Regions from separate parts of the Nonomuraea sp. NPDC004702 genome, predicted to be linked through region 1. Evidence: riboswitches for the same ligand, from Rfam matches in the RefSeq annotation. Region 1 holds a riboswitch; the other holds the start of a gene.
What was found. A riboswitch is a leader RNA that binds a small molecule or an ion and turns the genes downstream of it on or off. The one in region 1 is predicted to bind cyclic di-AMP.

Region 1 (14,620 bases):
GCCTGTCCCGGCGCCCGTCGTCGTGTTCGCGATCGCGGCGGCGACGCGGGTGGCCTCGGCGCGGGGGAGCGGCGGGGTGAGGGCGGCCACGTCCTCGGTCTCGTCCTCCGTCTTGGCCAGGCCGGTCGCGACGGCCTTGACCCGGGCGCCGCCGCCCAGCCGCAGCAACAGCGGCTCGCTGATCTCGACGCCGCGCAGCCGCCGTTCCTCCAGGGTCAGCGAACGCGTGGTCAGCAGCCCGCGGCGCAGCCTGAGCCGGCCGGGCTCGCGTTCCAGGCGGTAGCGGCCCCAGGACTCGGCGTACAGCAGGAACGCGCCGAGCGCGCCGACGGCCGCGTTGAGCGCCAGGACCAGCGGGACGGCGAGCCACGGCTGCGCGCTCACCCAGCCCCACAGGCCACTCGCCGCCCGGTCGGTGAAGTCCTTGAGCCCGACGGCGCCGAGCCCCTTGTAGGCCGCGCCCAGGACCACCGCCGCCCCGGTGAACGTCCAGACCGACAGGGGCGCGTACCGGATCCACGACCAGCGCAGCTCGGCCAGGGGACCGTCCTCGGGCGCGGGCGCGTCCTGGCGCAGCAGCGTGCGGCGCAGCATCTCGGCCGAGTGCCGGTCGAGGGCGTCCAGCACCAGCTCCGAGCCCTCGGCCGCGCGCTCGCCGGTGCCGACCTTGACCACGGTCAGGCCGAACGCCCGGCGCACCGGGTCGGCGCGCAGGTCCACGCTGCGCACCCGGTCCAGCGGGACCGCGCGGTGCTGCCGCACGGTCACGCCCGACCGCAGTTCGAGCCGGTCGGACGTGAGCCGCCAGGCGGTCGTCCGCAGCCGGGCCGCCTCGTAGGCCACCGCCCCCGCCACGATCAGCACGGCGGCCCCCGCGCACGCGGCGACCACGCCGCCCGCCTCCCAGTCCTGGCCCACCAGGAACCGCGCCAGCGCGGCGACGGCGCCGGCCGCGAACGCCAGCGACCTGGCGGCCGCGTTCCACAGGCCCCGGCCCGACAGCCGCTGCCAGCCGGTCACGTCGCGTCCCCGGGCGTCGCCTGGGTGCGCGCGGTGAGCCGTTCGGCCAGGTCCGCGGCGAGCCGGTGGTCCAGCGCCGTGATCTTGACGGCTCCGGCGGAGGAGGCGGTGGTCACGGTGACGTCGGCCAGCCCGAACAGCCGCTGCACCGGCCCCCGCTCGGTGTCGACCCGCTGGATCCGCGACATCGGCGCCACCTTCCACGTGTGCGTCAGCCACCCCTGGCGGACGTAGACCGCCTCCTCGGTGACCTCCCACCGCTGCACCCGGTAGGCCGCCCGCGGCTCGGCCAGCGCCACCAGCAGGCACGCCGCCGCGAACGCCGCCGCCGCCACCCCCAGCCCCGGCGTGCGCGGCGTGAACACCAGGTACGCGCCCACGGCCGCCGCCGCCACGGGGACCATGAGGACGAGCCACTGCACCGTCCACCACGCCACCGCCCGGCGGTCGGGACGGTGCCGCGGCGGACGCAGCGCGGTCCCGCTCATCGGCCCTCCTCCGCCCCGCCGGCCGTCCGCCCCGCCGGCCGTCCGCCCGGCCGCGCCGGCGACCGAGAGCAGCGCGAACCCGAGCACGCCGATCACGACGGCCGCGAAGACCTCGTAACCGTCGAGGAAGGGCAGCACATTGACGACGAGCAGGCCGTGCGCCCACCCCCACCAGCCGAACAGCGTGTTGAGCAGCCCGCCGACCCCCTGCAGGATCAGCAGCCAGCCGAACACCTCCACCACCGCTTTCATGCCGTCCACACTCGCCGCCGCGGCGGCCCGCCGGCCTCGGCCATCGGTCTGCGGCGACACCGACTTTGGTCGCTGTCGCCGGCTCCCGCGCAGGGCATAACCTCGACGAATGTGAGGGAACTGCGGGGGGAGGGCGATCCGGCCCTGGAATACCGGTGGGCGTTGCCGTCCACGCTGCTCGGCGACGGGCGCGGGGGCCGGGTGCGGCGCTCGACCCTCGACTGGGTCTCCGACATCGCGCTGTTCCTGCTGGCCTGCGGCGTGACGTTCATCAGCCTGGAGGAGATCAGGAACGAGCCCGAGCCGCTGCTGGTCGTCGAGCAGATCGTGGGCGCGCTGGCGTGCGCGGGGGTGTGGCTGCGGCGGCGCTGGCCGGTGGGGTTCGCGCTGGTGACGATCCTGCTGTCGTCCTACCTGGAGCTGGTCGGCGGGGCCTCGCTGGTGGCGCTGTTCACCGTGGCGGTGCACCGGCCGTTCAAGGTGTCGGGGCCCGTCACGCTGCTGGCGCTGGTCACCCTGGCCCCGTACGTGCTGCTGCGGCCCCAGGAGGACCTGACGCCGCTGTGGGGGGCGGCGTTCGGGGTCACGATCGTGCTGACCGTCTACGCCTGGGGCATCGTCATCCGGGCCAGGCGGCAGCTCGTCTGGTCGCTCAGGCAACGGGCCGAGACCGCCGCCGAGGACGCCAAGCGGCTCGAACGCGAGCGCATCGCCCGCGAGATGCACGACGTGCTGGCCCACCGCATCTCGATGCTCAGCCTGCACGCCGGGGCGCTGGAGTTCCGTCCCGACGCGCCCGCCGAGGACGTCGCCAGGGCCGCCGGGGCGATCAGGAGCAACGCCCACCTGGCGCTCCAGGACCTGCGCGAGGTGATCGGCGTGCTCCGCCACACCCCGCCGGGGGCCGCCGACCCGGTGCCCGACCGGCCGCAGCCGACGCTCGCCGACCTGCCCGCGCTGGTCGAGGAGTGCCGCCAGGCCGGCATGGACGTCCGCCTCGACCTGGGCGCCGCGGACGGCGTCCCGGCCGGGGTGGGCCGCAACGTCTACCGCATCGTGCAGGAGGCGCTCACCAACGCGCGCAAGCACGCGGACGGCGCGCCGGTGGCCGTGGCCGTGGCGGGCGAGCCGGGCGAGGGGGTCTCGGCCGAGGTGCGCAACCCGGTGTGGTCGCGGCACGGGCCGCGCATGCCGGGGGCGGGCGCCGGGCTCATCGGGCTGACCGAACGGGCCGAGCTGGCCGGCGGCCGGCTGGAGCACGGCGTGACCGGCGGCGAGTTCCGGGTGCGCGCCTGGCTGCCGTGGCCGCCGGAGCAGGACGGGGAGTGACGTTGACCGACGGAGGGCAGATGGACGCGCCGATCAGGGTGCTGATCGTGGACGACGACGCGATGGTGCGGGCCGGGCTGTCGATGATCCTCGGCGGGGCCGCGGACATCGAGATCGTGGGCGAGGCGGCCGACGGGGCCGAGGTGCCGCCGCGGGTGGCCGAGCACCGGCCGCACATCGTCCTGATGGACATCCGCATGCCGGGCGTCGACGGGCTCACCGCGACCGAGGCGCTGCGCCGCACCGCCTCGCCGCCCGAGGTCGTGGTGCTGACCACGTTCCACGCCGACGCCCAGGTCGTGCGGGCGCTGCGCGCGGGGGCGGCCGGGTTCCTGCTGAAGGACATCCCGCCCGGCGACCTGGTCGACGCCGTCAGGCGGGTGGCCGCGGGGGAGCCGATCCTGTCGCCGGCGGTGACCCGGCAGCTCATCTCGCACGTGTCCGACGGGGGCGGCCGCGACCGCACCGAGCGGGCGCGGGGGCTGCTCGGCCGGCTGAGCGAGCGGGAGCGCGAGGTCGCGCTGGCCGTGGGGCAGGGCAGGTCGAACGCCGAGATCGGGCGGGAGCTGTTCATGAGCGTGCCCACGGTCAAGGCGCACGTCTCGCGCATCCTGACCAAGCTCGACCTGAACAACCGGGTGCAGATCGCGCTGCTGGTCTACGACGCTAGCGGGTGAGCAGCTCCTCGATGGCGGCCCGGTGGAGCACCAGGTCGTCGGGGTCGTCCGGCATGGGCTGCTCGCCGAAGTGGATCCTGCGCTGCCACACCCGGGCCATGATGACGCCGTGGCGGAGGGCGGCGTACATCTCGTAGAAGTCGAGGTCGCGGGGCTCGTAGCCAGTTATTTCGCAATATTTCTGGCAAACGTCGTCGCGGCGCATGAAGTCCGGCATGCCGGGCAGGCCCATCGTCACCGCGAGGTCCTGGAAGAAGCGGTGCAGGAAGATCATCCAGGAGAGGTCCAGCTCGCGCGGGCCCACGGCGGCCATCTCCCAGTCGAGCACCGCCACCGGCGTGAAGTCGCGGTACATCACGTTGCCGATCCTGGCGTCGCCCCAGGTCAGGACGTCGGGGCCGGGGTCGTCCGGCCAGTGTGAGCCGAGCCAGTCGAAGGCCCGCTCCAGCACGGGGATCGGCCGGGTGCCGTGCGCCCACCGGTAGTAGGCGCGCTGGGCCTCGACGTGCGCGCGCAGGCCGTCCGTGCCGCCGGGGGCGAGCGGGCCGAGCACCGCGACCTCCTGCCCGGTGTACGGCGTCTCGTGCAGCGCCGCCACGAGCCCGACGCTCGCCTCCTGCAGCCGCCGCCGGTCGCCGGGGGAGGCGTCGTGCAGCCAGCCCCCGAACGTGTACGGCATGACGTCCGGCGGCACGTCGCCCTCGGCCCGCTCCATGACGAAGAACGGCGTCCCGAGCGGCGCGGGGTCGGGCTCGAACCAGAGCGGTCTCGGCGCTGGGATCCCAGCTTTCTCCCTGGCCAGCCGCATGACCTCGAACTGGGCCCGCAGATCGTAGGAGGGGAACACCGGAACGGCTTCCGCCGCAGGTGCGAGCCTGGCCACGCACCGCCGCGTCCCGGCGGCCCAGGTGGCGGTGAAGAACAGCGTCTCGCTCGACATGCCGTTGCCCGAGGGCCGCGACAGCTCCGACACCGTGGCGTCCCCGCCGACCCGTCCGCGCAGCCAGCGGGACGCCCGCTCGCGCAGTTCCGCCAGGTCACGCGTGGACGTGCGCATCTGTTCCGTCACCGCTCACCTCCAGGCCGCACCGCTGCCCCGGCTCAGTCGTATACCCCCTACCAAGCGCTTGTCTAGGTTCAAGGGACCGTTACGGTCAGGTACGCAAGAGCCGTACCCTTGTCTGAAAGGGCATGTCACGAAGGGACAAGTGGGATGAGTTCAGCGGGTGAAGGCCTGTCTCGCCCGCTTCCCGAGCAGGTGCGCCTCAACGTCGTCGACCTGGCCGCCCAGGTTCTCGGCACGATGCCCGCCGTCTCCGTGCCGCCGCCGCTGCGCGGCATCGCGAAGTTCGACCCGCGCAAGCGCGCCAAGCTGGGCAGCGCGCCGATCGCCGCGCAACTGGAGAACGACAAGAAGTTCCGCGAACTGGTCGCGGAGTCCGTCGCCGCCGGATGGCCCGAGCTGGTCGCCGCGCTGGCCGAGGGCAGTGTGCCGCCCGCCGCCGACCCCGTGCTGGTGGCTGCCGCAGCCTATCTCACCAGGCCCCCCGGCTGGGCGGAGATGATCGAAACCGCCCGCGCCGACCTGGAGCAGTCCGCCGTGGCGGCCGAGGGGTCCGAGCGCGAGGAGGCCGTCACGCGGCTGCGCGAGCAGCTCGCCGCGCAGAAGACCGCCGCCAAGGAGGAGGCCGACCGGCTGCGCGAGCAGATCAAGGCGGCCCGCGCCGAGAACTCCGACCTGCGGCGCAAGCTCCACGACGCCCGCGAGCGGGCCAAGGCCGCCACCCGCAGGGCCGAGGAGATGGAACAGGCCGCCGACGACGCCCGGCACGCCGCCTCCGCCGCCGGGAACGCGGGCGAGGCCGAGCTGCGCCGCCTGCGCGAGCGCCTGGCCGACGTGGAGAGGCAGCTCGAAGCCTCCCGCCGGGCCGCCCGCGAGGGCCGCAGCATCGAGGACGCCCGCATCAGGGTGCTGCTCGACGCCCTTCAGGACGCCTCGGCCGGGCTGCGCAGGGAGCTGGCGCTGCCCACCACGATCAGCAGGCCCGCCGACTCGGTCGCGGCCAGCACCGGCGAGCGTCCCGGGGTGCGCGGGGTGCCCGCGCGGGCCCTGGCCGACGACGACCCGCAGCTCCTCGACCAGCTCCTGGCGCTGCCGCAGGTCCACCTGATCATCGACGGCTACAACGTCACGAAGACCGGCTACGGCACGCTCACCCTCGCCGACCAGCGCAACCGGCTGATGACCGGCCTCGGCGGACTGGTCGCCCAGACCCGGGTCGAGGTGACGGTGGTCTTCGACGGCGCCGAGCTCAACGCGCCGGTGCAGGTGGTGGCGCCGCGCGGGGTGCGGGTGCTGTTCAGCGCGCCGGGGGAGATCGCCGACGACCTGATCCGTCAGCTCGTCCGGGCCGAGCCGCCCGGCCGGGCCATGGCCGTCGTCTCCTCCGACCGCGAGGTCGCCGAGTCCGTACGCCGGATGGGCGCCAGACCGGTTCCGTCCGGTCTGCTGCTGCGCCGGCTGGGCCGCGCATAAGTTACGAATTAGCACTATTGGCGAGACCCAACCCGCCACTTCTGTACTATTTCGCCCCAGGTGTAATCCCTGGGAGGCGACGCTGTGAGGTTTGGCCGGGTGACGGTGGCCGCGGGTCTCGCGATCGGACTGATGACGGTCCCGATGGGTGCGGCGCTCGCTGATCCCAAGCCCACTCTCAAACAGGCCAAGGCCAAGCTGGAGAAGCTGAACGACAAGGCCGACAAGGTGGTCGACCGGTACAACACGGCGACCGAGAACTACAAGAAGGCCAAGGACGCCTACACCAGGCTCAACGACCGCTACAAGCAGAAGCTGCAGACGGTCGCCGACCTCCGCGCCGAGATCATCAGGGTGGCGGTGGACTCCTACAAGCTGGGCGGGGACGTCACCTCCCTGCCCGGCATGGTCGGCGTCGACGACCCAGAGAACCTGCTGGCCGGGCTGGCCATGGCCGGGCAGCTCTCGCGCGAGCGGCTGGAGAAGCTGGCCGCCTTCGACCGCGAGAACAAGGGGCTCAAGGCCGAGCGCGACAACGCCGAGACCGCGCTCGCCGACGCCGACAAGGAGCGGGACGCCGTCCAGCGGGAGCGGGCCGAGGTGCTGAAGCTGGTCGGCCAGCAGAAGAAGCTCCTGGACAAGCTGGGGGCCTACAACCCGGGCAATCCCAACAGCACCGGCATCAAGTACACCGGTCCCGCCTCGGGCAGCGCGGCGGCCGTCCTGAACTTCGCCTTCGCCCAGGTGGGCAAGCCGTACATCTACGGGGGCACGGGCCCGCGCGGCTACGACTGCTCAGGGCTGACGCAGGCCGCCTGGCGCGCCGCCGGCGTCTCACTGCCGCGTACGACGTGGCAGCAGTGGGCCTGGGGCGCGAGCCGGAAGGTGGACCTCAAGGACCTCCAGCCGGGTGACCTCATCTTCAGCGAGGGGCTCGGGCACGTCAGCATCTACGCGGGCGGCGGCAAGATCGTCCATGCGCCGCAGACGGGCGACGTCGTCAAGGTCGTCCGCCTCGCCGACTACGGTCGCCCGCTCGTCGGAGCCATCCGCCCCTGACTCGGCCCCCGCCCGAAATCTCGGGCGGCTTCGGCATGCCCGTGAGCGCTGCGGCGAAAGGGGCAAACGGGGCGAAAGGGCCCTGACAATCAGCTGTGCCGGGAAGTGTGAGAAGGGTCACAAAGCGGTAATGGAGTCCTGAGGTCCAGCAGGGGTTTCACCCTTTACTTGCACCTTTATCTGATCTTTACAGGCCGAGTCTCCCTTTGCCAAATCTTGACCCCTCGGCGTAGTTTCTGGCGTCGCGGTCAGCAAGCCATGCGCACCGCGGATCGACATCGGAACCCCGATGCGGACCAGATAGAAATCCAGCGGTCGCCGCCGATATCCCCGTTCAGGCACAACCATCGGGCGGCGACCTGCCGAGTCCGTGCAGCCAGGAGGCACGGAGCCGGGGACCCAAAGATCCCGTCATCCCCCGGGATCAGGGGTGAATCGGCGCGTCTTCGCGCCGTAGGGCGACTTCCAGGCCCGAATCCGTCAGCTAACCCGGTAGGCGTTCGTGGAAGACACAAGGAGAAATCCTGTCTACCTCCCTGCATAACCCCCGTCTGTCCCGTCTTGCCCTGAGGGGCGTCGCACTCACGATGACCGTGACGGCCGGAGGTGCGGTTCTCCATGCCGTGCCGGCCGGGGCGCAGACGGTGAGCGAATCGGCCGCCAGGCTCACCGCGGTGTCCAGCACCGCCAAGGCGGCCACTGCGAAGTCGGCCAGGTCGGCGAAGACCGTCAGGTCTGCCAAGTCGGCCAAGGCCGCGCGGCAGGCGTCGAAGGCCCGCAGGGCCGTCGCCGTCGCCAAGCATCAGGTCGGCGACCCGTACCGGTACGGGGCCACGGGCCCTGGTGCGTTCGACTGCTCCGGACTCGTCCAATACGCCTGGAAGAAGGCCGGGGTACGACTCCCGCGCGTGACGAACAGCCAGTTCGCCCGCATCAAGCGCAAGGTCTCCTGGCGCAATCTCAAGCCGGGCGACCTGATGTTCTTCAACGGGCTGGGCCACGTCGGCATGTACGTCGGCCACGGCAAGATGGTCCATTCGCCGCGGACCGGCGAACGGGTGCGCATCGACAAACTGGGCGGATGGCGGAAGTCGTCGTTCGTCGGCGCGGTGCGTCCCGGCGCGTGACAACGGGCCCCGCCCGGACCCTCCCCGGTCCGGGCCGGGGCCTGTCGCATGCCCGGCCCCGAGCAGGACCCGGTCCGGCGAAGGGCCCGGCTCCGCGACGGGATCGGTCCGGCGGAGGGGTCGGCTCCGGGATGGGATCGGTCCGGCGGGGGGGTCGGCCTCGGGAAGGGGCCGGGAGGGGCGTGGGCCTACTAGCATCGGGCCGTGTCCTCGCAGGTGCGTCCGTCCCTTCGCGGTCCGCGGCTGCTCCTCTCGGTCCTGCTGCTGTCGACGGCGGTGCTCGTGGTGGCCGACGCGCCGCCCGCCGCCGTCCTGCCCGCCGGGGCGCGCGGGTTGTGGAGCGACGGCGGTCAGGTGGCCCGCGGCGCGCGGTCCGTGGTCGTGGGGCACCGCGCGGAGCCCGGCGTGCTCGCCGATCTGGCCCGCCGCGCGGATCTCGCCGGACGGCGGGTGTCCGCGGTGCTCGGCCGGCCGGTGCGCGCGCTGGTCGTCGTGCCGGACTCCGACGCCGAGGCGGCCGGGCTGGCGCGCACGGGCCCGCTGGACGGGCTGGCCGCGGTGGCCGACGGCGCCAGGGTGATCGTCGTGCCCGGCTCGTTCGCCCGGCTCACCCCCACGGGACGCGACGTCGTCCTCACCCATGAGCTCACCCACGTCGCCGCGGGCACCGACCGGCTGCCCGTCTGGCTCTACGAGGGGTTCGCCGACTACGTGGCCTACCGCGACGCAGGGCTTCCCGTCGGGACGGCCGCCGCCGAACTCGCCGCCGACGTAAAGGCCGGCCGGCTGCCGAGCGAGTTGCCCGGACCTGCGGCTTTCGCCCCCACGGCCGCCGATCCCGGACGGCTCGCGCGGGCGTACCAGGAGGCCTGGATGGCGTGTCGCTTCCTCGCGGACCGGTTCGGTGACGGGACCCTGGTACGGCTCTACCGTGATGCCCGCGTGGCCGGCGTCGATCAGGCGCTCGCCTCCGTGGGGCTCACCGCCGAGACGCTGGCGGCACGGTGGCGCGAGTACGTACGAGAGCAGCTCGCGTGAAGGGGAGGCAGATGAGCGAGCGGAACGACCCGTCCCGGGAAGGGGACGAGCCCGCCGGAGCGGTCGCCGGAGGGGCCGACGAGCCCGGCACGGCGGTCGCGGCGGCGCACGGCGGCGGTGTGGCCATCAGGGACGACGGCGGGGACCGGCCCGGTGACGGTGCGTCGCCGGAGCCGTCCGGCACCAACGAGCCCCCCGAGTCCCCGGGCCACGCCGACGACCCGGACTATCCGGACGCCCGCCCCGACGCGGACGCCGACCCCGACACCGAGGACCCCCGTCACCCCCGACCCCCCACCCCCGACGACCGCCCCCACGCCACCCGCGCCGACGCCCCCGCCACCGACGCCCGGCCCCCCGCGCAGGCCGCCGAGGACACGGACGCCCCCGGCAGGAGCCCCGACGAGCACCCGGACCGCTCCGGAAAGGGCGGCAAAGGCCGCGCCAAGGGCAAGGACGGTAAAGGCGGACGTGAAGGCGGCGAAGCCGTAGGCGAGGGCAAGGGCGGCAAAGGCGGAGGCGCAGGCAAAGGCGGCAAGGGCGGCGGCAAGGGCAAGGGCGGCAAAGGTGGAGGCGAGGGCAAGGGCCCTGGCAAGGGCGCGGGCGATCCCGCCGGCCCCCTCGCTGAAGGCGTCGAGGCCCGTCCGGGAACCGGCAAGCTGACGGGAACGGCGGAGCACCTGATCGCCCGCGAACGGCAACGCGCGGAATCCCGCTCCAGGCGCGCCGCCGGCGCCGCCCTGGCCCTGGTCGGCGGCGTGATCCTGGCCGTGGCCGCGTTCACCACCCCCTGGCGGGTCCTCGCGGCGGGCGCGCCCGCCGTCGCCCCCGACCCCGCCCGCGACTTCAGCGCCGCCCAGATCGCCAGGGCGCAGGCGTTCGACGCGGCCACCACCCTGCCCGGCTACATCTCGCTCGGCCTCACGGTCCTGTTCGCCGGGCTGCTGGTCCTCACGCCGTTCGCGGCCAAGGTGCTGGGCGTGCTCAGGGGCCCGTGGTGGGTGCGGGTGATCCTCGGCGTGGTGGTGCTCACCGCGATCACCGAGGTGCTGAGGTGGCCGCTCGGCATGTGGTTCGAGACGATCCTGCGCGACTACGGCCTGTCCACCCAGGACTGGGCGGGCTGGACCGCCGACCGGCTCAAGAACACCGGCGTCAGCGTGCTGCTGACGGCCGTCATGCTGCTCGCCCTCGTGGCGCTGGCCCGCAAGGTGCGCCGCTGGTGGATCCCGGCCGCCGTGGGCGCGTTCGCGCTCACCCTCGGCGTGTCGTACGTCTACCCGGTGGTGTTCGAGCCGCTGTTCAACGACTTCACCTCCATGCCGCAGGGCTCGCTGCGGTCGGAGCTGCTGGCCATGGCCGAGCGGGACGGCGTCCCGGTCGAGGACGTGCTGGTCGCCGACGCCTCGCGGCGCACCACGGCGCTCAACGCGTACGTGTCGGGCTTCGGGGCCACCCGCCGGATCGTCGTCTACGACACGCTGCTCAAGGCGCCGGAGTCGGAGGTCGAGCTGGTGGTCGCGCACGAGCTGGGCCACGCCAAGCACGCCGACGTGCTCGACGGCACGCTGCTCGGCGGCCTGCTGGCCGCTTTCGGGGCGATCGGCCTGTTCCTGCTGGTCGGGCCGCTGCGGCGGCGCACGGGGATCGCCTCGGTGGCCGACCCGCGTGCCATCGGCGTGCTCATGGGGCTGATGACGCTGGCCTCGCTGGTCTCCGACCCGGCCCAGAACCTGATCACGCGGCACGTGGAGGCGCGGGCCGACGTGCACGCCCTCGACCTCACCAGGGATCCGGCCACGTTCGTCGCGATGCAGAAACGCCTCGCCATAACCAACATTTCCGACTTGTCGCCGGATGCGGTGGAATATGTGCTCTATGCCTCCCATCCCTCCAGCCCCGAGCGCAACGCCCTGGCCCGCTCGTGGGCGAGACTGAACGGCGTCCCCGAACCGTGACCGACGTGGTCTTCGTGACGAACGACTTCCCGCCCAGGCCGGGCGGCATCCAGTCGTTCGTGCACGGACTCGCGCTCCGCACGCCGGGGGTGGCCGTCTACGCCCCCGCCTGGCCGGGATGCGAGGAGTTCGACCGGCGTCAGCCGTACCGGGTCGTCCGGCACCCGACGCGGCTGATGCTGCCCACTCCGGCCGTCGCGCGCAGGGCGGCCGGGCTGGTGGCCGAGCACCGCGCCGAGACCGTCGTCTTCGGCGCGGCCGCGCCGCTCGGCCTGCTCGCACCCCGCCTGCGCGCGGCGGGGGCGCGGCGGGTGGTGATGCTCACCCACGGCCACGAGGCGTCGTGGGCGGGCGCGCCGGGCTTCCGCTCGGTGCTGCGCAGGATCGGCGCGCACGCCGACGTGGTGACCTATCTGGGCGACTACACGCGGCAGCGCCTGGCCGCGGCGATCCCCCCGCACAAGCTCGTACGCCTGGCGCCCGGCGTCGATGTCGACCAGTTCCACCCGCGGGCCGCCAAGGCGGCGCTGGGCCTCGACGGCCGGCCGGTGGTGGCCTGCGTGTCCCGGCTGGTCCCGCGCAAGGGCCAGGACCAGCTCATCCGGGCCTGGCCCAGGGTGCTGCGCGCGGTGCCGGACGCGGTGCTGCTGCTCGTCGGCGGCGGCCCGTACCGGTCGAGGCTGGAGCGCCTGGCGGGCGGGCACGAGTCGATCAGGTTCACCGGCACGGTCCCCGCCGCGAGCCTGCCCGGCTACTACGCGGCGGCCGACGTCTTCGCGATGCCCTGCCGCACCCGCTGGAACGGCGTGGACGTCGAGGGCCTCGGGATCGTCTTCCTGGAGGCGTCGGCGACCGGCCTGCCGGTGGTCGCGGGCAACTCCGGCGGCGCGCCGGACGCCGTCCGGCCCGGGGAGACGGGCCTGGTCGTGGACGGCGCGGACGTCGCGGACGTCGCCCAGGCCGTCGTCGACCTGCTCTCCGACCCCGCGCGGGCACGCAAGATGGGCGCCCGCGGCCGCGACTGGATCACCCGCGAGTGGACGTGGGAGCAGGTCGCCACCCGCTTCCACGCCCTGCTCCGACCCTCCTGACCTCGGCCAGGTACGCCTAGCCCTTGGTCGAGCCCAGCGTGAGCCCGGCGACGAACTGCTTGTGCAGGAGCTGGAAGACGACCAGCGTGGGCAGCGCCACCAGCAGGGACCCGGCCGCCAGCAGGTTGTAGTCGGTGAAGAACTGGCCGCGCAGGTTGTTCAGCGCCGAGGTCACCGGCAGCTTGTCGCCCGAGGACATCAGCACCAGCGCCCACAGGAAGTCGTTGTACATCCAGGTGAACTCCAGGGTGGCCAGCGCCGCCAGCACCGGCCTGCACAGCGGCAGCGTGAGCCGCCAGTAGCGCTTCCACACGCTCGCGCCGTCCACGAGCGCCGCCTCGGTGATCTCCTCCGGGATCGTCCGCATGAAGTTCGCGATGACGAAGACGCAGAAGCCGAACTGGAACGCCACGTGGATGAGGATCAGCCCGAGGTAGGAGTCGTAGAGCGACTGGGAGTCCGACAGCCAGGCGGGCAGCGGCACCAGCGTGTAGAGGGTGTACAGCGGGGTGATGAGCACCTGCGGCGGCATCAGGTTCCCGGCGGTGAACACGATCAGCAGCGCCTTGCGCCCCGGGACGCGCACCCGCGCGACGGCGAACGCCGTGAACGAGGCCAGCAAGAGCGTGACCAGCACCCCGGGGACGACGATGATCAGCGTGTTCAGGTAGTAGCGGGGCAGCTCGGCCCGGCTCCACGCCTCGGCGTAGTAGCCCAGCGTGAGGTGCTCGGGCACCGACAGGTAGCCCAGCCGGGCCGTCTCCGCGTACGGCCGCAGCGAGGCGTAGACCGACAGGGCCAGCGGCAGCACCCAGCCCAGCGCGACCAGCGCGAGGAAGACGTGCAGCAGGACGCGCAGCGGCCGCACGGGCCGGCGCGCGGGCGGCCGCCGGTCCTGGGCCGGGGGAGCGGCGGCGGGCGCGGTGAGCGTCATCGCTCCTCCTTGAACAGCTGCGACAGGTACGTGACGATGAACCCCAGCGAGATCACCAGCAGGATCACGGCGATGGCCGAGCCGAAGCCGATGCGGCCGGCCTCGCCCACGATGTTCTCGGTGACCAGCACCGACAGCAGCTCCAGGCCGTTCCTGCCCTTGTTGACGGCGTAGACGACGTCGAACGCGCGCAGCGCCTCGATCACGGTGATGACCAGCACGATCACGTTGACCGGCCGCAGCGTCGGGAACACCACGCGGAAGAAGGCCTGCGCCTCGGTGGCCCCGTCGATGGCGGCGGCCTCCTTCAGCGCCGGGTCCACGGCCTTGAGCCCGGCCAGGTAGATGATCATGACGTAGCCGACGTGCCGCCAGCCGGCCGCGACCATCACGACCCAGATGTTGATCGACCGGTCGCCCAGCCAGTCCACGGTCAGGCCGGTGACCGCGTTCAGCACGCCGTAGTCGGAGGAGTAGACGAGCTGGGCGATGAAGCCCACCACGGCCAGCGACAACACGACCGGCAGGTAGAGCGCGCTCTGGTAGACCCGCGACCAGCGCAGCCGCCGGTCCAGCAGCACCGCGCAGAACAGCCCGAACGGCGTCGCGACCAGCCCCAGGAAGCCCAGCCACAACACGTTGTTGCGCACCGCCGACCAGAACGGCGGGTAGGCGGTGGCCAGGTCGTGGTAGTTGCGCCCGCCCACCCACTCGATCGGCCCGATGCCGTTCCAGTCGGTGCCGGACAGCGCGACGGAGGCCAGCGCGGGCCCCCAGATGAGGCCCACGTTGACGATGACGGCCATCCCCAGCCCGATGACCAGCACGGTCACGTCCCGGGCGGAGTAGCGACGGGTTTTGACGGTCATCAGCGGAAGATGTTGGCCTTCTGCTTCTCGATGCCCGCCAGCAGGGAGTCGATCTCGTTCGGCGCGCCGACGAACGCCTGCAGGGACGGGATCATCACGGTGGAGGCGAAGTCCGGCCGGGTGTCGCGGTCGAGGAACTGCGCCAGATGGGTGGCCTGGGAGACCAGTTCGGCGCCGCGCTTCTGCAGGGCGCTGTAGCCGCTGGTGTCGGCCTTGGAGCTGGACGCCAGCGTGCCCGGGTC
Region 2 (14,620 bases), on a different contig from region 1:
CGCGGGCAGGCTGTGGGACGGCGTGCTTCTCGTCACCGAGTTCGAGGACTTCTTCGAGCTCAAGCGCACTCGTACCAGACAGCCCACCTTCGACTAGATATGTCGTCCCTGCCGGGGTAAGACTCATACCCCGGCGGTAGGTTCTCGGGCGCGCGGAGGATGAGGAATCCCCCTCTGCTCGATCCGTGGTCTCGCCAGCCCCACGACGTGCACGCGAGGATGGCCCCATGCGCCAGCTGTATATCGGCGGTTCCTGGAACGCCTCTACGTCAGACGAGTCCATCGAGGTCGCCAACCCGGCCACGGAGGAGATCATCGACCGGGTGCCCGCGGGCACCCCCGACGACGTCGAGGCGGCGGTGACGGCGGCGCGTGAGGCGTTCCCGGCCTGGTCCGACACCTCGGCGGCCCAGCGCGGGAAGCTCCTCGGCCACGCGGCCGAGCTGCTCAAACAGCGTGCCGAGAGCGTCGCGGCGACGATCGCCACCGACATGGGCGCGCCCCTCGGCTTCGCGCTCAAGGTGCAGACGCTGATGCCCGCCGCCGTCCTGTCCTCCTACGCACAGCTGGCCGAGAGCTACCCGCGCGAGTCACGCATCGGCAACTCGCTGCTGGTCAAGGAGCCGATCGGGGTCGTCGCGGCCATCACGCCCTGGAACTACCCGCTGCACCAGATCATCTGCAAGGTCGGCCCCGCGCTGGCCGCCGGCTGCACGGTGGTGCTCAAGCCCAGCGAGGTGGCACCGCTGGCGGCGTACGCGCTGGCCGAGATCCTCGACGAGGTGGGCCTGCCGCCCGGGGTGTTCAACCTGGTCAGCGGGCGCGGCCCGGTCGTCGGCGAGGCGATGGCCGCCCACCCCGACGTGGACATGGTCTCCTTCACCGGCTCCACCGTGGCCGGCCGCCGGGTCGCCGCGCTCGCCGCCGAGACCGTCAAGCGGGTGGCGCTGGAGCTCGGCGGCAAGTCGGCCAACATCATCCTGCCCGACGCCGACCTGGCCACGGCCGTCAAGGTCGGCGTGGCCAACTGCTTCATCAACGCCGGCCAGACCTGCTCGGCCTGGACCCGCATGATCGTCCACCGCGACCAGTACGACGACGCCGTCCGCCTGGCCGTCGAGGCGACCCGCAAGTACACCGTCGGCGACCCCTTCGACGAGGGCACCCGGGTGGGGCCCCTGGTGTCGGCGGCCCAGCGCGACCGGGTGGTCCGCTACATCAACCGGGGCCAGGAGGAGGGCGCCAGGCTCGTCGCCGGCGGCACCGAGCGCCCCCGCGAGCGCGGCTTCTACGTCGAGCCCACGGTCTTCGCCGCAGTCGAGCCGGGCATGACGATCGAGCAGGAGGAGATCTTCGGGCCCGTGCTGGCGCTGATCCCGTACACGAGCGAGGGCCAGGCCGTGGAGATCGCCAACGACACGAGGTACGGCCTGGCCGGCGCGGTGTGGTCGGGCAGCCAGGAGCGCGCGGTCGCCGTCGCCCGCAGGCTGCGCACCGGCCAGGTCGTCGTCAACGGCGGCCAGTTCAACCCGCTGGCCCCCTTCGGCGGCTACAAGCAGTCGGGCGTGGGCCGCGAGATGGGCGAGTTCGGCCTGGAGGAGTACCTGGAGATCAAGTCGATGCAGCTGTAGACCCCGGCCCGCCGCGGCCTACGCGCGCAGCATGATCCTGCGGGCCTCGTCCTTCGGCAGGCGGTCGACGTACAGCCTGCCGTCGAGGTGCTCGGTCTCGTGCTGGAAGCAGCGCGCCAGCGACCCGCGGGCCTTGATGCGCACGGGCCGCTGCAGCCGGTCGACGCCCTCGACGGTGACGCCCGCGGCCCGCGCGACGGGGGCGTAGATCGGCGTGCGGGTGCGGCGGTCGGGCACCGACAGGCAGCCCTCCTCGTCGGAGACCTCCTCGGCGTCGTCGACGGTCAGCACGGGGTTGGCGACATGGCCCTTGCGCCCGGCGATGTCGTAGACGAACAGCCGCCGCGACACGCCGATCTGCGGACCGGCCAGGCCCACGCCGTTGACCGCGTACATCGCCTGGAACATCTCCTCGATCAGGCGGCGCAGCTCGCGGTCGAAGTCGGTGACGGGCTCGGCGGGCGTGCGCAGCACCGGATCGCCGATGACGCGGATCTCACGCATGCGTCTCCACTTTCGTAAGGACTGGGGAACGGTAGGGGTCCTTACTCTAGCCAGCGAGTGGGATCGGCGGGGCTGTGGAAGACTGGACGGGTGCGTGTCTACATCGGTGCCGACCATGCCGGCTATGAGCTCAAGAACCACCTCGTGTCCTGGCTCAAGGACCACGGCCACGAGGTGACCGACTGCGGTCCCTTCGTCTACGACGCCGAGGACGACTATCCGGCGTTCGTCCTGCGCGCCGCCGAGGGCGTCGGCGGCGACCCCGGCAGCCTGGGGGTGGTGATCGGCGGCTCGGGCAACGGCGAGCAGATCGCGGCCAACAAGGTGCGCGGCATCCGCGCGGCCCTGGCCTGGAGCGAGGAGACCGCCTCGCTGGCCCGCGAGCACAACAACGCGAACGTCGTCAGCATCGGCGCGCGCATGCACACGACCGAGGAGGCGACCAGGTTCGTCGAGGTCTTCCTGACCACCTCCTTCTCCGGCAGCGAGCGCCACAGCAGGCGCATCGCGCAGCTGACCACCTACGAGACGATCGGCCAGCTGCCCTCGCTGCCCTAGGTCTTGCGCCTGGCCTCGCGCCGGGGCGTCTCGTCGCGCAGGGGCCGCCGGTCGGCGGCCTCCTGCTGCTCCTTCGACGGCCTGGACACGTCGCGGGCCCGCATGGCGATGGTCGCGGTGATCTGCAGACTTTGCAGGGCCATGCTCAAGAGCCTACGTCGTGTGTCTCAGAACACCAGCCCGGCCAGCGGCTTGGGGCTCCACGCCATGGCCGCGGCCAGCGCCCGCACCGCGCCCGGCGTGTGCTCGCGCAGCAGGCCCGCGCCGAGCTGCGCGCCGAGCAGGCCGTCGCCCAGGTACGCCGAGCCGAGCGCGGACACCGGCACCGTCAGGTGCGGCTCGTCGTCCACCGGCTTGCACTCCGCGCCGGTGGTGTCGGCGGTGAGCCGCCGGCGGCCGGCGTTCCACGGGCACACGTCGTCCTCGATCTCGATCACCAGGTCCACGGGGGCCGCGTAGGCGCGGGCGGTCAGGGCCCGGTCGACGTCCACCAGGCGTACCCACAGCTCGTCGGACCAGGTCGCGCGCAGCTGGCGGGAGTCGGCGAGCAGCGCGATCAGGGCGTCGTCCACCGGCCGGGCTTCCGCCTCCAGCCTGGTGATCAGGTCACGGTCCAGCATGTCGCGCCACAGCAGGGCGTAGGCCGCCGGATCGGTCGCCTCCAGCTCGAACACCCGCAGCTCGCCGCTGGGCACGCCGTTGGCGTCCCACGCCGACTTGGTGCGGAACAGCGCGTAACCGCGCACCTCCTGGTCGTCCTCGGCGAGCACCGCGCGCAGCGAGCCCCAGCCGCCCCTGTCGTGCTCCTCGTCGGCCAGGAAGGCGTCCCAGACGTGCCGGGTGCGCTCGTACCGGCCCGGACGCCGGGTCACGACGGCGGCGAACACCTTCTCGAAATCGGCCCTGGCCTCGGTGGGGGAGACCACCCTGAGCCGGAGCGCCGGGTCGGTGGGGGCGTCCCGCACGAACGCCGAGCGGTGCTTGTCAATCTTGTACGACAGTTCGCTGGCCGCTCGTCCGTACCCGAACCTGCCGTAGATCAGTGACTCGGAGGCGTAGAGGGCGGCCACCGACTCGCCGCGGTCGCGGATGTCGGACAGCTGCCGGCGCATCAGCGCGGACAGCACGCCGCGGCGGCGGTGCGAGGGAAGCACGCTGACCGCGGTCACCCCGCCCACGGGGATCTGGCGTCCGCCGGGGACGGTCATCGTGAGGCTGAAGACGGACGTGACGCCCGCCATGGTGGTGCCGTCGAAGGCGACCAGGGTGCGGTCGAACTCCGTTGCCGCCTTGTACCGCTCGTCCTGGGTGGGATGCGGCGTCCAGCCGAACCCCTCTGCGAGCACGCCGGCGAAGCCCGGCCACTCGGATTCGTCAATGGGACGGATCGGATAGGTCATCCGTCCACGGTAGGAGCGGGCAAAGGGGGACGGCCACCCAATATCCGTGCTTAATGATCAAGGCCTTGGTCAAGTGGGCTGCCCAAACAGGGGTCAGACCGATACAGTCACACGCATCATGAGTTCCCGTCCGGCGCCGTTGATTCCGCCACGGGTCCGTGCGGTCCTGGTGCGGGTGCCGTTCCTGGTGTCCGCCGTCCGGTTCGTCCGGAGAGGGCCGCTGGCCCGTGACCGCAACCTGCTCATCACCTTGACCGTGCTCTCGCTCGTCATCGGGCTGCTGGCGGCGAAGGTGTCCACCGAGTGGTTCTCGCCGTCGCTGCTCATCCTGGTCACCCTGATCGGCGGGCTGCAGCTGCGGCTGCGCAGCCTGGTCAAGCTGCTGGTGGCGGTGGGCGTCGCGCTGACCTACGTCGCGGCCACGCTCGGGGTGGCGCGGGTGGGGCTGGGGCTCACGGTGACGATCGTGTTCACCACCGTGCTCGCCGTGCTCATGGCCCGTACCCGGGGCAAGCTCGGCGTGCAGGGGCTGCGCGGCGACGCGATGCTGCTGGAGCTGCGCGACCGGCTCAGGAGCCAGGGCGAGCTGCCCCCGCTGCCGAAGGACTGGGGCGGCAAGGTGGTGCTCAAACAGGCCGGGGGCTCGTCGTTCGGCGGCGACTTCCTGGTCTCCATGCGCGACGGCGACTCCGTGGAGATCGCCCTGGTCGACGTCTCCGGCAAGGGCGTCGACGCCGGCACCCGCGCGCTGCTGCTGTCGGGCACGTTCGGCGGGCTGCTCGGCTCGGTCGACGACTTCCTGCCCGCGTGCAACGCCTACCTCCACCGCCAGCGCGGCGACGAGGGCTTCGTGACGGCCGTGCACGTACGCCTCGACCTCGCCACCGGCGACTACACGATCACCTCGGCCGGCCATCCGCCGGTCGTGAAGCTCGACTCGGGCACCGGCAACTGGCAGGTCGCCTCGGCCAAGGGCGTGGTGCTCGGCGTGGTGCCCGACCTCCACTGCGAGCCCGACAGCGGCACCCTGCGCAAGGGCGACGCGCTGCTGCTCTACACCGACGGCCTGATCGAGCAGCCGGGGCGTGACATCGACGCCGGCCTCGACCGGCTGCTCGGCGAGGCGGAGCGGCTGCTGCCCTCCGGTTTCCGGGACGGCGCGAGGGCGCTGGTCAACGCGATGTCCTCGGGCCACAACGACGACTGCGCGCTGGTGTTGATCTGGCGTCCGTAGTGACGTTTCACACGGGTCAGGTCGTGATGGCGGTCACTGGCAACGGGTTCGGCGGGCTGAGATCATTCGACTGTTCGGGTCCCGGCGGAGCGGCGCGGCTCCACCGGGCCCGTCATCTCGTCCGGTCCCGCACAACGAGCCGCTACAACGAGCCGCTACAACCAGCCGCTGTCGCTGGCGATGCGCACGGCGTCCAGCCGGTTGCGGGCGCCCGTCTTGCACATGATCCGCGACAGATGGTTGCGCACGGTGCCGACCGACAGGAACAACTGGTCGGCGATCTCGGTCGATCTCGCCCCGCCCGCCGCGATGCGCAGCACGTCGAGCTCCCGCCGGGTGAGCGGGTTGGCGGCCGACTGCAGGGCCGCCACCGCCAGCTCCGCCTCCACCGCCCGCCCGCCCGCGGCGACCTGGCGCACCCCCTCGGCCAGCCGCTCGGGCGCCACCCGCAGGCTCATGAACCCCAGAACGCTGCCGTTGAACGCCCTGCGCACCTGGCCGGGGCTCGGCCGGGCGGAGAGGATCAGCACCGAGCAGCGGGGGACCTGCTCGGTCAGCTGCGTGGCGACCGGCAGGCCCGGCAGGTCGAGATCGACGATCGCGACGTCGGGCGCGCTCGACCGCGCGGCCGGCAGCACACCGTCGGGGCTGCCCGTCTCGGCGACCACCCGCAGGTCGGGCTCGGCTTCGAGCGTGGCCTGCAGACCGCGTCGCACCAAGGGCAGGTGTTCGGCGATGAGTATGCGGATCAAGACGTCCCCCTCCATCGTCTCCCAGGGTGATCGGCTGATCGCTTACTGTCAATGCGGTCCGTTGGTTCACCAAAGTGCGGGCAAGCCCGAGGGATGTGCTGAGTTCGACTAGTCTGGGAACGTCGAGACCGTCTGTCTGCCTGGAGCGCGCGTAGATGAACTGGCTCTTTGTCGCCGGGATCCTTCTGTTCCTGGTGGGGTTGATGGTCTCCGTCGGCCTGCACGAGGTGGGCCATCTCGTGCCGGCCAAGATCTTCGGCGTCCGGGTCACCCAGTACATGGTCGGCTTCGGCTCGACGGCCTGGTCCATCCGCAGGGGCGAGACCGAGTACGGCATCAAGTGGCTGCCGCTCGGCGGCTACATCCGCATGATCGGCATGCTGCCGCCGCGTCCCGGTGACGCCCCCGGCAGGCTGCGCAGCGCGTCGACCGGGCCGTGGCAGGGCCTGATCGAGACCGCCCGCGAGGCCGCCATGGAGGAGGTGCGGCCCGGCGACGAGGACCGCGTCTTCTACCGCAAGAAGTGGTGGCAGAAGATCATCATCATGTCGGGCGGCCCGGCGATGAACTTCGTGCTCGCCTTCATCTTCTTCAGCATCCTGCTGGTCGGCATCGGCCTGCCCAAGACCGCCCCGATCGTGTCGCCCGACACCAACACGTGCGTGATCCCCACCACCGAGGTGCGCAAGACGTGCGCGCCCACCGACGAGCGCACCCCGGCCGCCAAGGCGGGCGTCAAGGTCGGTGACCACATCGTCTCCCTCGACGGCCAGAAGATCGCGACCTGGCAGGACGCCACCCGCCTGATCCGCGGCCACGGCGCCGGCCCCGTCAAGCTGGGCATCGTCCGCGATGGCAGGCCGATGACGCTCGACGTCACCCTCATCGCCCGCGACATGGCGAACCCCACCGACGAGACCAAGATCGACAAGGGCGTCGGGTTCCTCGGCGTCGTGCCCTCCCAGGTCTTCGAGCAGCAGAGCATCGGGCAGGTGCCGGGCTACATGAGCGACCTGACCGGCCGCGTCGTGGGCTCGATGGTCAACCTGCCGGCGAAGATGGTCGGCGTCTGGAACGCCGCCTTCTCCGGCGACAAGCGCGACCCCGAGGGCCCGGTCGGCGTGGTGGGCGCGGGCCGGCTCGGCGGCGAGATCCTGGCCTCCGACATGTCCAACAAGAGCAAGCTGTTCACCTTCGTCAGCCTGCTGGCCGGGTTCAACCTGGCGATCGGCCTGTTCAACCTGATCCCGCTGCTGCCCCTCGACGGCGGCCACATCGCGGGCGGCCTGTGGGAGGGGATCAAGCGCGGCTACGCCAAGATCCTGCGCCGCCCCGAGCCCCGCTACGTCGACATCGCCAAGGTGCTGCCGCTCACGTACGCGATGGCGTTCGTGCTGATCATCATGGCCGGTCTGCTGGTCTACGCCGACCTGGTCAACCCCCTCACGCTCGGCTGACCCGGCCGGCGCGGCACGGGCGGGCGTTACCGCGCCTGGCGCACCCCGCGACGCCAGACCTCGGCGATGTCGCCGACGGCGGTGACGTCCCGGGTGGCGTCGCCCTCGACCAGCACCAGGTCCGCGCGCAGACCGGGGGCGATCCGGCCGCGGTCGGCCAGCCCGAAGTGCCGGGCGGGCACGCTGGTCGCGGCGGCCAGCGCCTCCTCGGCGCCGAGCCCGGCCTCGGTGAGCAACCGCAGCTCGCGGTGCAGCCCGGCGCCGTGGGCGGGCACGAACGGCGTGGCGTCCGTCCCGGCGAGCAGCGGCACGCCCGCGCGGCGCAGGGCCCGCAGCGCGCCGACGGCGTTGGCGGAGCTGCCCGGACGGGCGCAGTCGGCGGTCTCGACGTGCTGAGCCGTGATCGCCTCGAAGTAGGCCAGCGTGGTCACCACGAAGACCCCCTGGTCGCGCACCCGCCCGGCCAGGCGCGGCGAGGCCGGGTCGTCCGGCGTCAGGTCGGTCCACACGTGAGCCAGGCCGTCGACGCCGGCGTCGAGCGCGATCCCCACCTCGGCGGCGGTGATCGCGTGCGCGATGACCAGCAGGCCCGCCTCGTGCGCCGCCGCGGCCAGGGCGGCGGCGACCTCCGCCGTCATGACGGGGAGGTCGGCCCCGTGCACGGCGCCGTCGTCAATGACGATCTTGAGGTAGTCGGCCCCCTCGGCCAGCCTGGCCTGGACGAACGCCGGCGCCTGCGCCGGGTCGGAGACGAAGTCGAGCGCCGTGACGTCGAGCCCGTCCAGGACGGTGCCCGCCAGGGCCGCCAGCAACTGGGTCGGGTGCCCGCCAGGAGCGGTGGCCAGCGTGCCGGCGCTGCGCAGGTCGGCCACGTCGTCGTTCTCGGCGGCCAGCCGCCGCTGCCCGGCGAGGATCTGCGGCAGGCAGAACATGTCGAGCTCGGTGGTGACCCCGTACCGCAGGGCCTGGGCCAGGCTGCCGTCGAACACGTGGGTGTGCGCATCGATCAGGCCGGGCAGCAGCGTCCTGCCCGTGCCGTCCACCTCGGCGTCGGCCGGGCGGCCGGCCCCGCTGCCGACCGCGGCGATCAGGCCGTCCTCGATCACCACGTCGGCCGTCGCGATGGTGTGCTCGCCGTCGAACACCCTGACGTCGCGGATCACTGTACGCATTCCAAGCTCTCCCTTGTGAGTCGTGACGCCACCACAGAGGGGCAACCGGCCGGGAACTGTGACATGAGTGGCATAGATCACGCTTGATGCCTTCATGTCACAATCGCCACGCGTCAGGACTCTTCGGTTGCGACAGACGAGGAGGCGCGCCATGACACCGACCCCGCGGCACCCCGCCGACGCCGCCACCGAGCAGTTTCTCGGCTACCGGGAACTGCTGTTCTCGGTGGTCTACAACATGCTCGGCAGCGTCGCCGACACAGAGGACGTGCTTCAGGAGGTATGGCTGGCCTGGTCCGCCCGGCACCGCAGGCCGGACGCCGGACCGGTGGAGAACGTCCGGGCCTACCTGGTGCGGATCGCGGTGAACCAGGCGCTCGCCCGGCGGGCGGACCTGAGCCGCCGGCAGGAGACCTACGTCGGCCCCTGGCTGCCGGAACCGCTGGTCACGGCCCCCGACAACGCCGGAGGCGCCGCCGAGGGCGGGGAGTCGTTGTCGATGGCGGTTCTGGTCGTGCTGGAGACCCTGTCACCGCTGGAACGAGCGGTCTTCGTGCTGCACGAGGTGTTCGGTTTCAGCCACCCGGAGACGGCCGGCATCCTCGGGCGCACGCCCGCGGCGGTCCGGCAGCTCGCGGCCCGCGCGCGCCGCCACGTCCACGCGCGCCGTCCTCGTCACCGGACCCAGCCCGACGTCCACGCCGAGGTGACCGAGCGGTTCGCCGCGGCCGCCCTCGGCGGTGACCTGCGGGCCCTGCTGGAGGTGCTGGCGCCGGAGGTGACCCTGTGGACCGACGGCGGCGGCAAGGGACCGGCCACCAGCCTGCACCCGGTCCACGGCCGGGACCAGGTCGCGGCGGTGTTCATGTCCGTCGCCGCGACGCTGACCCCGGGCGCGGTGGACCTGCGCTACCGGCGGGTGGCCGGCGACCCGTGCGCGCTCGTCTTCTCCGGTGACGGGCCGCTGGCCGTGGTCGTCGTCGATCTCACGCCCGAGGGCGACCGGATCGCCGCCGTCTACTCCGTCACCAACCCCGACAAGCTCACCGGCATCCGCTGAGCCGCCGGTCCGCGGCTAGTTCATCGAGATGTGCACGTGGTCGTAGTGGTTCTCGGTGATGCTGCCGCGGTCGGACATCGCGCGCCAGCCCGAGCCCTGGTTGATGCGCTGCTTCCAGATCACGTACTTGACGCCCAGCTTGGCCTTGTTCTTCAGCGCCCAGTCGGCCAGCCGGTCGCCGAGGGCGTTGTTGACGGCGCTCGGCATGGTGCCGCCCGTGCTCATCATGAAGTCGCAGGCCCGGCCGAGCGGGTGCTCGCCGCTGGAGCCGGACCGGAAGCAGCCCACCTCGTACGGCAGCGAGAAGTTCTTCTGCACCTGCGCGCGCATCAGCCGGGTGCGCGGCGTGATGTTGTCCGAGCCGGCCGGCAGCTCGGGCGCCCAGCTCCCGTCGGACTTCTTGCCCGGCCCGAACGGCACCAGGTCCTGGAGCTTCTTCTTGATGTCGTCGATGACGTCCTGGGCGTCGTCGCGCTGCTCGGCCACCTCCGCCGTGCCCGCCTTCAGCTCCGTCGCGAGCGCGGCGGCGGCCGTGGCGGCCTTCTTCTGGTCGTCGCGGGCCTTGGCCACGCTGTCCACGACCGCCTGCTGCTCGGCGGTGAGCTGTTCGAGCACGGCCGCGCCGCCGCCGTCCGGGGTCATCATGAACGCCGGCAGGGAGGTGTCGCCGTTCTGGTAGCGCAGCCGGGCGATCTCGGCGACCCGCTGCTCGGCCGTGGCCAGCGCCTGCTCGGCGGCGGCGAGCCGCTGCTGGGCCGCGGTGGCGGCCTGCTGGGCCTTGGCCAGCTCGACCCGCTTGAGGTTGTACGCCTCGATGAGCTTGTCGACCTTGCGGTTGAGCTCCTTGAGCTGGGCCCGCAGCTGCGCCTCGGACGGCTTGGGCGCGGCCGCCACGGCGGCTGCCCCGGAGACCGAGGCCGCGGCCGGATGGACGAGCAGGGCGGTGGCGGTGATGAGACCGACGGCAAGACTCGCGGGGGACGAAGCCGCCACGTGGTTGTTCCTCTCCCTCTGCCGGCCGGGTTAGCTGACGGGTTCGGGCACGGGAGCAGTCCCTACCACTTGCGCGGATTCACCCCGGATGCGATGGGTCCCCGGCTCCCGGGCAACACGCCCGGGATTAGGCGTACAACGACCGTTATGGCCGATGTCTAACGGGATATTAGTGGTAGATCACGAGTCATGCGACTTTAATGAGAAACCAATTAGTGATCAATTCGTGATCGCAACATGCGTGCCGCCTCCTCCGGCAGCACGTCGTTGACGAAGGCCCCCATGGCCGACTCCGAGCCCGCCAGGTACTTCAGCTTCCCGGGCGCCCGCCTGATGCTGAACAGCTCCAGGTGCAGGTAGGCCAGCTCACGGCCGTACCGCACCGGCGCCTGGTGCCAGGCCGAGATGTACGGCATCGCGACCCCGAACAGCGCGTCGAGCGCCCGCAGCACCGAGGTGTACAGCGGCGCGAACGCGGCCCGCTCCTCCTCCGACAGCGCCGCCAGGTCGGGCACCTGCCGGTGCGGATACACGTGCACCTCGAACGGCCAGCGCGCGGCGGCCGGCACGAACGCCGTCCAGAGCTCGTTGGCGGCCACCACCCGCGTGCCGGCGGCCTGCTCGGCGGCCAGCACGTCGGCGAACAGGTTGCCACCCGTGTGCCGAGAGGCGGCCCCCAGCTGGAGCTTGGTGCGCGGGGTCACGTAGGGATAGGCGTAGATCTGCCCGTGCGGGTGGGGGAGCGTGATGCCGATCTCCTCGCCCCGGTTCTCGAAGCAGAACACCTGCTCGACGCCCTCGATGCCGGACAGCTCGGCCGTGCGGTCGGCCCACGCCTCCATGACCAGCCTGACCTGGGCGTTGGAGAGCCTGGAGAAGGAGGAGGAGTGGTCGGAGGTGAAGCACACCACCTCACACCGCCCGACACCCGGCCGCACCTCACTCAGGCCGCCGACATCCCCGTAAGTCCCAAAATTTCCGGAGAAAGAGGGGAAGCGGTTCTCGAACACCACCACGTCATAGTCATGGGCCGGGATCTCCGACGCCCGCGTGGCGGACGACGGGCACAACGGGCACTCGTCGGCCGGCGGCAGGAACGTCCGCGTCTGCCGGTGGCCGGCGATCGCGATCCACTCCTCGGTCAGCGGGTCGTAGCGCAGCTCGGAGGCCACCGGCCGCGGATCGAGCGGCCGCCGGTCGATCGCGCTCCGGTCGGCGTCGTCGCGCCGGTCGAAGTAGATCAGCTCTCGGCCGTCTGCCAGGTGGGTGATGGTGCGCTTCAAGGCGTGCCCTCCGCGATGATCAGTTCTCCGGCCCGTTCGGCCAGCTCGGTGCGTGCTTCCTCGGGCAGCCCCGCGTCGCTGATGACCACGTCGGCCTCGGTCAGCTCGGCGATCGTGCTGATGCCGACCGTGTTCCACTTGGTGTGGTCGGCGGGGACCACCAGGCGGTGCGCCGCGGCCACCAGCTCCCTGTCGGTCTCGGACTCCAGCAGGTTGGGCGTGGTGAACCCGGCGCGCAGGCTCATGCCGTGCACCCCGAGGAAGAGCGTGTCCACGTGCAGGCGGCGGATGGCCGCCACCGCCACGGGGCCGACGAGCGCGTCGGAGGGCGTGCGCACGCCGCCGGTCAGCACGACCGTGCGGTCGGCGCGCGGGTTGCGGTGGAAGACGTCGGCGACGGGGATCGAGTTGGTGATCACGGTCAGCTCGGGCACCGCGACGAGGTGGTGGGCCAGCGCCCATGTGGTGGTGCCGGCGGAGAGGGCCACGGCGGTTCCCGGCCGGACGAGGGTGGCCGCGTGCCGCGCGATGGCCTCCTTCTCCTGCTGCTGGCGGGCGGACTTGGCGGTGAAGCCGGGCTCCTCGGTCGAGCCGGGGCCGAGGGCCGTCGCGCCGCCGTGGACCTTCTCCAGCAGCCCGCGCTCGGCCAGCACCTCAAGGTCGCGGCGTATCGTCATGTCGGAGACGCCGAGCTCGCGCACGAGGTCGGCCACCCGGACGCCGCCGCTGCTGCGTACGCGTTCGAGGATCGTCTGCTGACGCTGCTGTGCGAGCACGCCCACCCCTTCCAACAGATTCCACCAAATTATGACACGAGATTGTTGAGGAATGTTAGGTCACGGCGTATCGCTTGTGCGGCCCGCGGGCAGGGGAGACCTTGAAGGTCACGATCCCGACCGCTGGAGGTGAGCCCATGGCGAAGCGTGCACGCAAGGGCAGGGGGCGCAAGAAGAAGAAGGCGAACCACAGGAAGCGCCCGAACGCGAACTGAACACGGGTGGCCGCGGATCTCGCGGCCACCCGTGTCATCTCAGCCGGGCAGCTCGGTGAGCGCCTGGTCGAGGCGCTCCTGCGGAAGCGAGTAGTCCTCCAGTTCGCCGGCCAGATGGCGGTCGTAGGCGGCCAGGTCGAAGTGGCCGTGCCCGCACAGCGCGGTGAGGATCACCTTCTCCTCGCCGCTCTCCTTGCAGCGCAGCGCCTCGGCGATGGTCTCGGCCAGCGCGTGCGTGGGCTCGGGGGCCGGGACGATGCCCTCGGTCCGCGCGAAGCGCACACCCGCCTCGAAGCACTCGCTCTGGGTACGGGTCACCGCCTCGAACAGCCCCAGCTCGTACATGTGGGACAGCAGCGGCGCCATGCCGTGATAGCGCAGCCCGCCGGCGTGGATCGGGTCGGGGACGAAGGAGTGCCCGAGGGTGTGCATCTTCAGCAGCGGCGTCAGCCCGGCGGTGTCGCCGAAGTCGTAGGCGTACACGCCGCGGGTGAACGACGGGCAGGCGGCCGGCTCGACCGCCCTGAATCGGGTGCCGATCCGTCCGGCCAGCTTCTCCCGCAGGAAGGGGAAGGCCAGGCCGGCGAAGTTGGAGCCGCCGCCGGTGCAGCCGATGACCAGGTCCGGCAGCTCGGGCAGCTGGGCCAGGGCCTCCTCGCCGATCACCGTCTGATGCATGAGGACGTGGTTGAGCACCGAGCCGAGCGCGTACCGGGCCTCGGGGTTCGCGGCGGCCACCTCGACCGCCTCGCTGATCGCCAGCCCCAGGCTGCCGGGGGAGGCGGGGTCGTCCGCCAGGGCCTTGCTGCCCGCGCCGGTGAGGGGGGAGGGGCTGGGGTGGACGGTGGCGCCGTACACGCGCATGAGCGAGCGCCGGTACGGCTTCTGGTCGTAGGACGCCCGAACCATCCAGATCCGGCATTCGACGTCGAACTGGGCGCAGGCGAACGCCAGAGCCGACCCCCACTGTCCCGCGCCGGTCTCCGTGGTCAGCAGCCGCACGCCCTCCTTGGCGTTGTAGTACGCCTGCGGCACGGCGGTGTTCGCCTTGTGCGACCCGGCCGGTGAGACGCCCTCGTACTTGTAGTAGATGCGGGCCGGCGTGTCGAGGGCCTTCTCCAGCCGGTGCGCCCTGATCAGCGGTGTGGGTCGCCACAGCCGGTAGACGTCGATGACCTCCTTGGGGATGGGCACGTAGCGGTCGCCGCTGACCTCCTGCGCGATGAGCTCCATGGGGAACAGCGGCGCGAGGTCGTCCGGCCCGACGGGACGGCGGGTGCCGGGATGCAGCGGCGGCGGAGGCGGCACGGGAAGATCGGGAACGATGTTGTACCAGTTGCCAGGGATCACCGTTTCAGTTTGAGCCGCCACTGTGGGCCGTCAAGGGTCTGGACACGGACACGTTCCTTCTTTACCTTGGTTGAATCAGTTCACAGGAGGAGCATATGAAAATCGATGCGGTCGTGTGCGACATCGGCGGGGTGCTGGAGCTGACGCCGTCCCTGGGCGTGACGGCCAGGTGGGAGGAGAAGCTCGGCCTGCCCGCCGGGCACATCGACGCCCGGCTGGAGCCGACCTGGCTGGC

Region 2: it holds a riboswitch for cyclic di-AMP, as region 1 does, so the genes downstream of both, ACWEJ6_RS31875 (coiled-coil domain-containing protein) here and ACWEJ6_RS17665 (C40 family peptidase) in region 1, are expected to answer to the same signal.

The regions. Positions count from the first base shown of each region.
Region 1 covers NZ_JBSGCE010000012.1:106,961-121,580, reverse strand. Annotated here, with positions in the region: gene ACWEJ6_RS17700 (PH domain-containing protein) at 1-1,020, opposite strand, end outside; gene ACWEJ6_RS17695 (PH domain-containing protein) at 1,017-1,508, opposite strand; gene ACWEJ6_RS17690 (sensor histidine kinase) at 1,872-3,089, shown strand; gene ACWEJ6_RS17685 (response regulator transcription factor) at 3,110-3,766, shown strand; gene ACWEJ6_RS17680 (phosphotransferase family protein) at 3,756-4,835, opposite strand; gene ACWEJ6_RS17675 (NYN domain-containing protein) at 4,980-6,302, shown strand; gene ACWEJ6_RS17670 (C40 family peptidase) at 6,435-7,361, shown strand; cyclic di-AMP (ydaO/yuaA leader) riboswitch at 7,712-7,875, shown strand; gene ACWEJ6_RS17665 (C40 family peptidase) at 8,006-8,488, shown strand; gene ACWEJ6_RS17660 (hypothetical protein) at 8,693-9,526, shown strand; gene ACWEJ6_RS17655 (M48 family metallopeptidase) at 9,538-11,484, shown strand; gene ACWEJ6_RS17650 (glycosyltransferase family 4 protein) at 11,481-12,575, shown strand; gene ACWEJ6_RS17645 (carbohydrate ABC transporter permease) at 12,592-13,509, opposite strand; gene ACWEJ6_RS17640 (carbohydrate ABC transporter permease) at 13,506-14,378, opposite strand; gene ACWEJ6_RS17635 (ABC transporter substrate-binding protein) at 14,378-14,620, opposite strand, start outside.
Region 2 covers NZ_JBSGCE010000031.1:4,716-19,335, reverse strand. Annotated here, with positions in the region: gene ACWEJ6_RS31930 (mycothiol-dependent nitroreductase Rv2466c family protein) at 1-97, shown strand, start outside; gene ACWEJ6_RS31925 (aldehyde dehydrogenase family protein) at 228-1,631, shown strand; gene def (peptide deformylase) at 1,650-2,135, opposite strand; gene ACWEJ6_RS31915 (ribose-5-phosphate isomerase) at 2,226-2,693, shown strand; gene ACWEJ6_RS31910 (hypothetical protein) at 2,690-2,836, opposite strand; gene ACWEJ6_RS31905 (GNAT family N-acetyltransferase) at 2,861-4,093, opposite strand; gene ACWEJ6_RS31900 (PP2C family protein-serine/threonine phosphatase) at 4,212-5,327, shown strand; gene ACWEJ6_RS31895 (response regulator transcription factor) at 5,483-6,079, opposite strand; gene ACWEJ6_RS31890 (M50 family metallopeptidase) at 6,235-7,536, shown strand; gene ACWEJ6_RS31885 (amidohydrolase family protein) at 7,563-8,708, opposite strand; gene sigJ (RNA polymerase sigma factor SigJ) at 8,860-9,768, shown strand; gene ACWEJ6_RS31875 (coiled-coil domain-containing protein) at 9,784-10,761, opposite strand; cyclic di-AMP (ydaO/yuaA leader) riboswitch at 10,767-10,905, opposite strand; gene galT (galactose-1-phosphate uridylyltransferase) at 10,974-12,044, opposite strand; gene ACWEJ6_RS31865 (DeoR/GlpR family DNA-binding transcription regulator) at 12,041-12,820, opposite strand; gene ACWEJ6_RS31860 (50S ribosomal protein bL37) at 12,958-13,035, shown strand; gene ACWEJ6_RS31855 (TrpB-like pyridoxal phosphate-dependent enzyme) at 13,075-14,406, opposite strand; gene ACWEJ6_RS31850 (HAD family hydrolase) at 14,481-14,620, shown strand, end outside.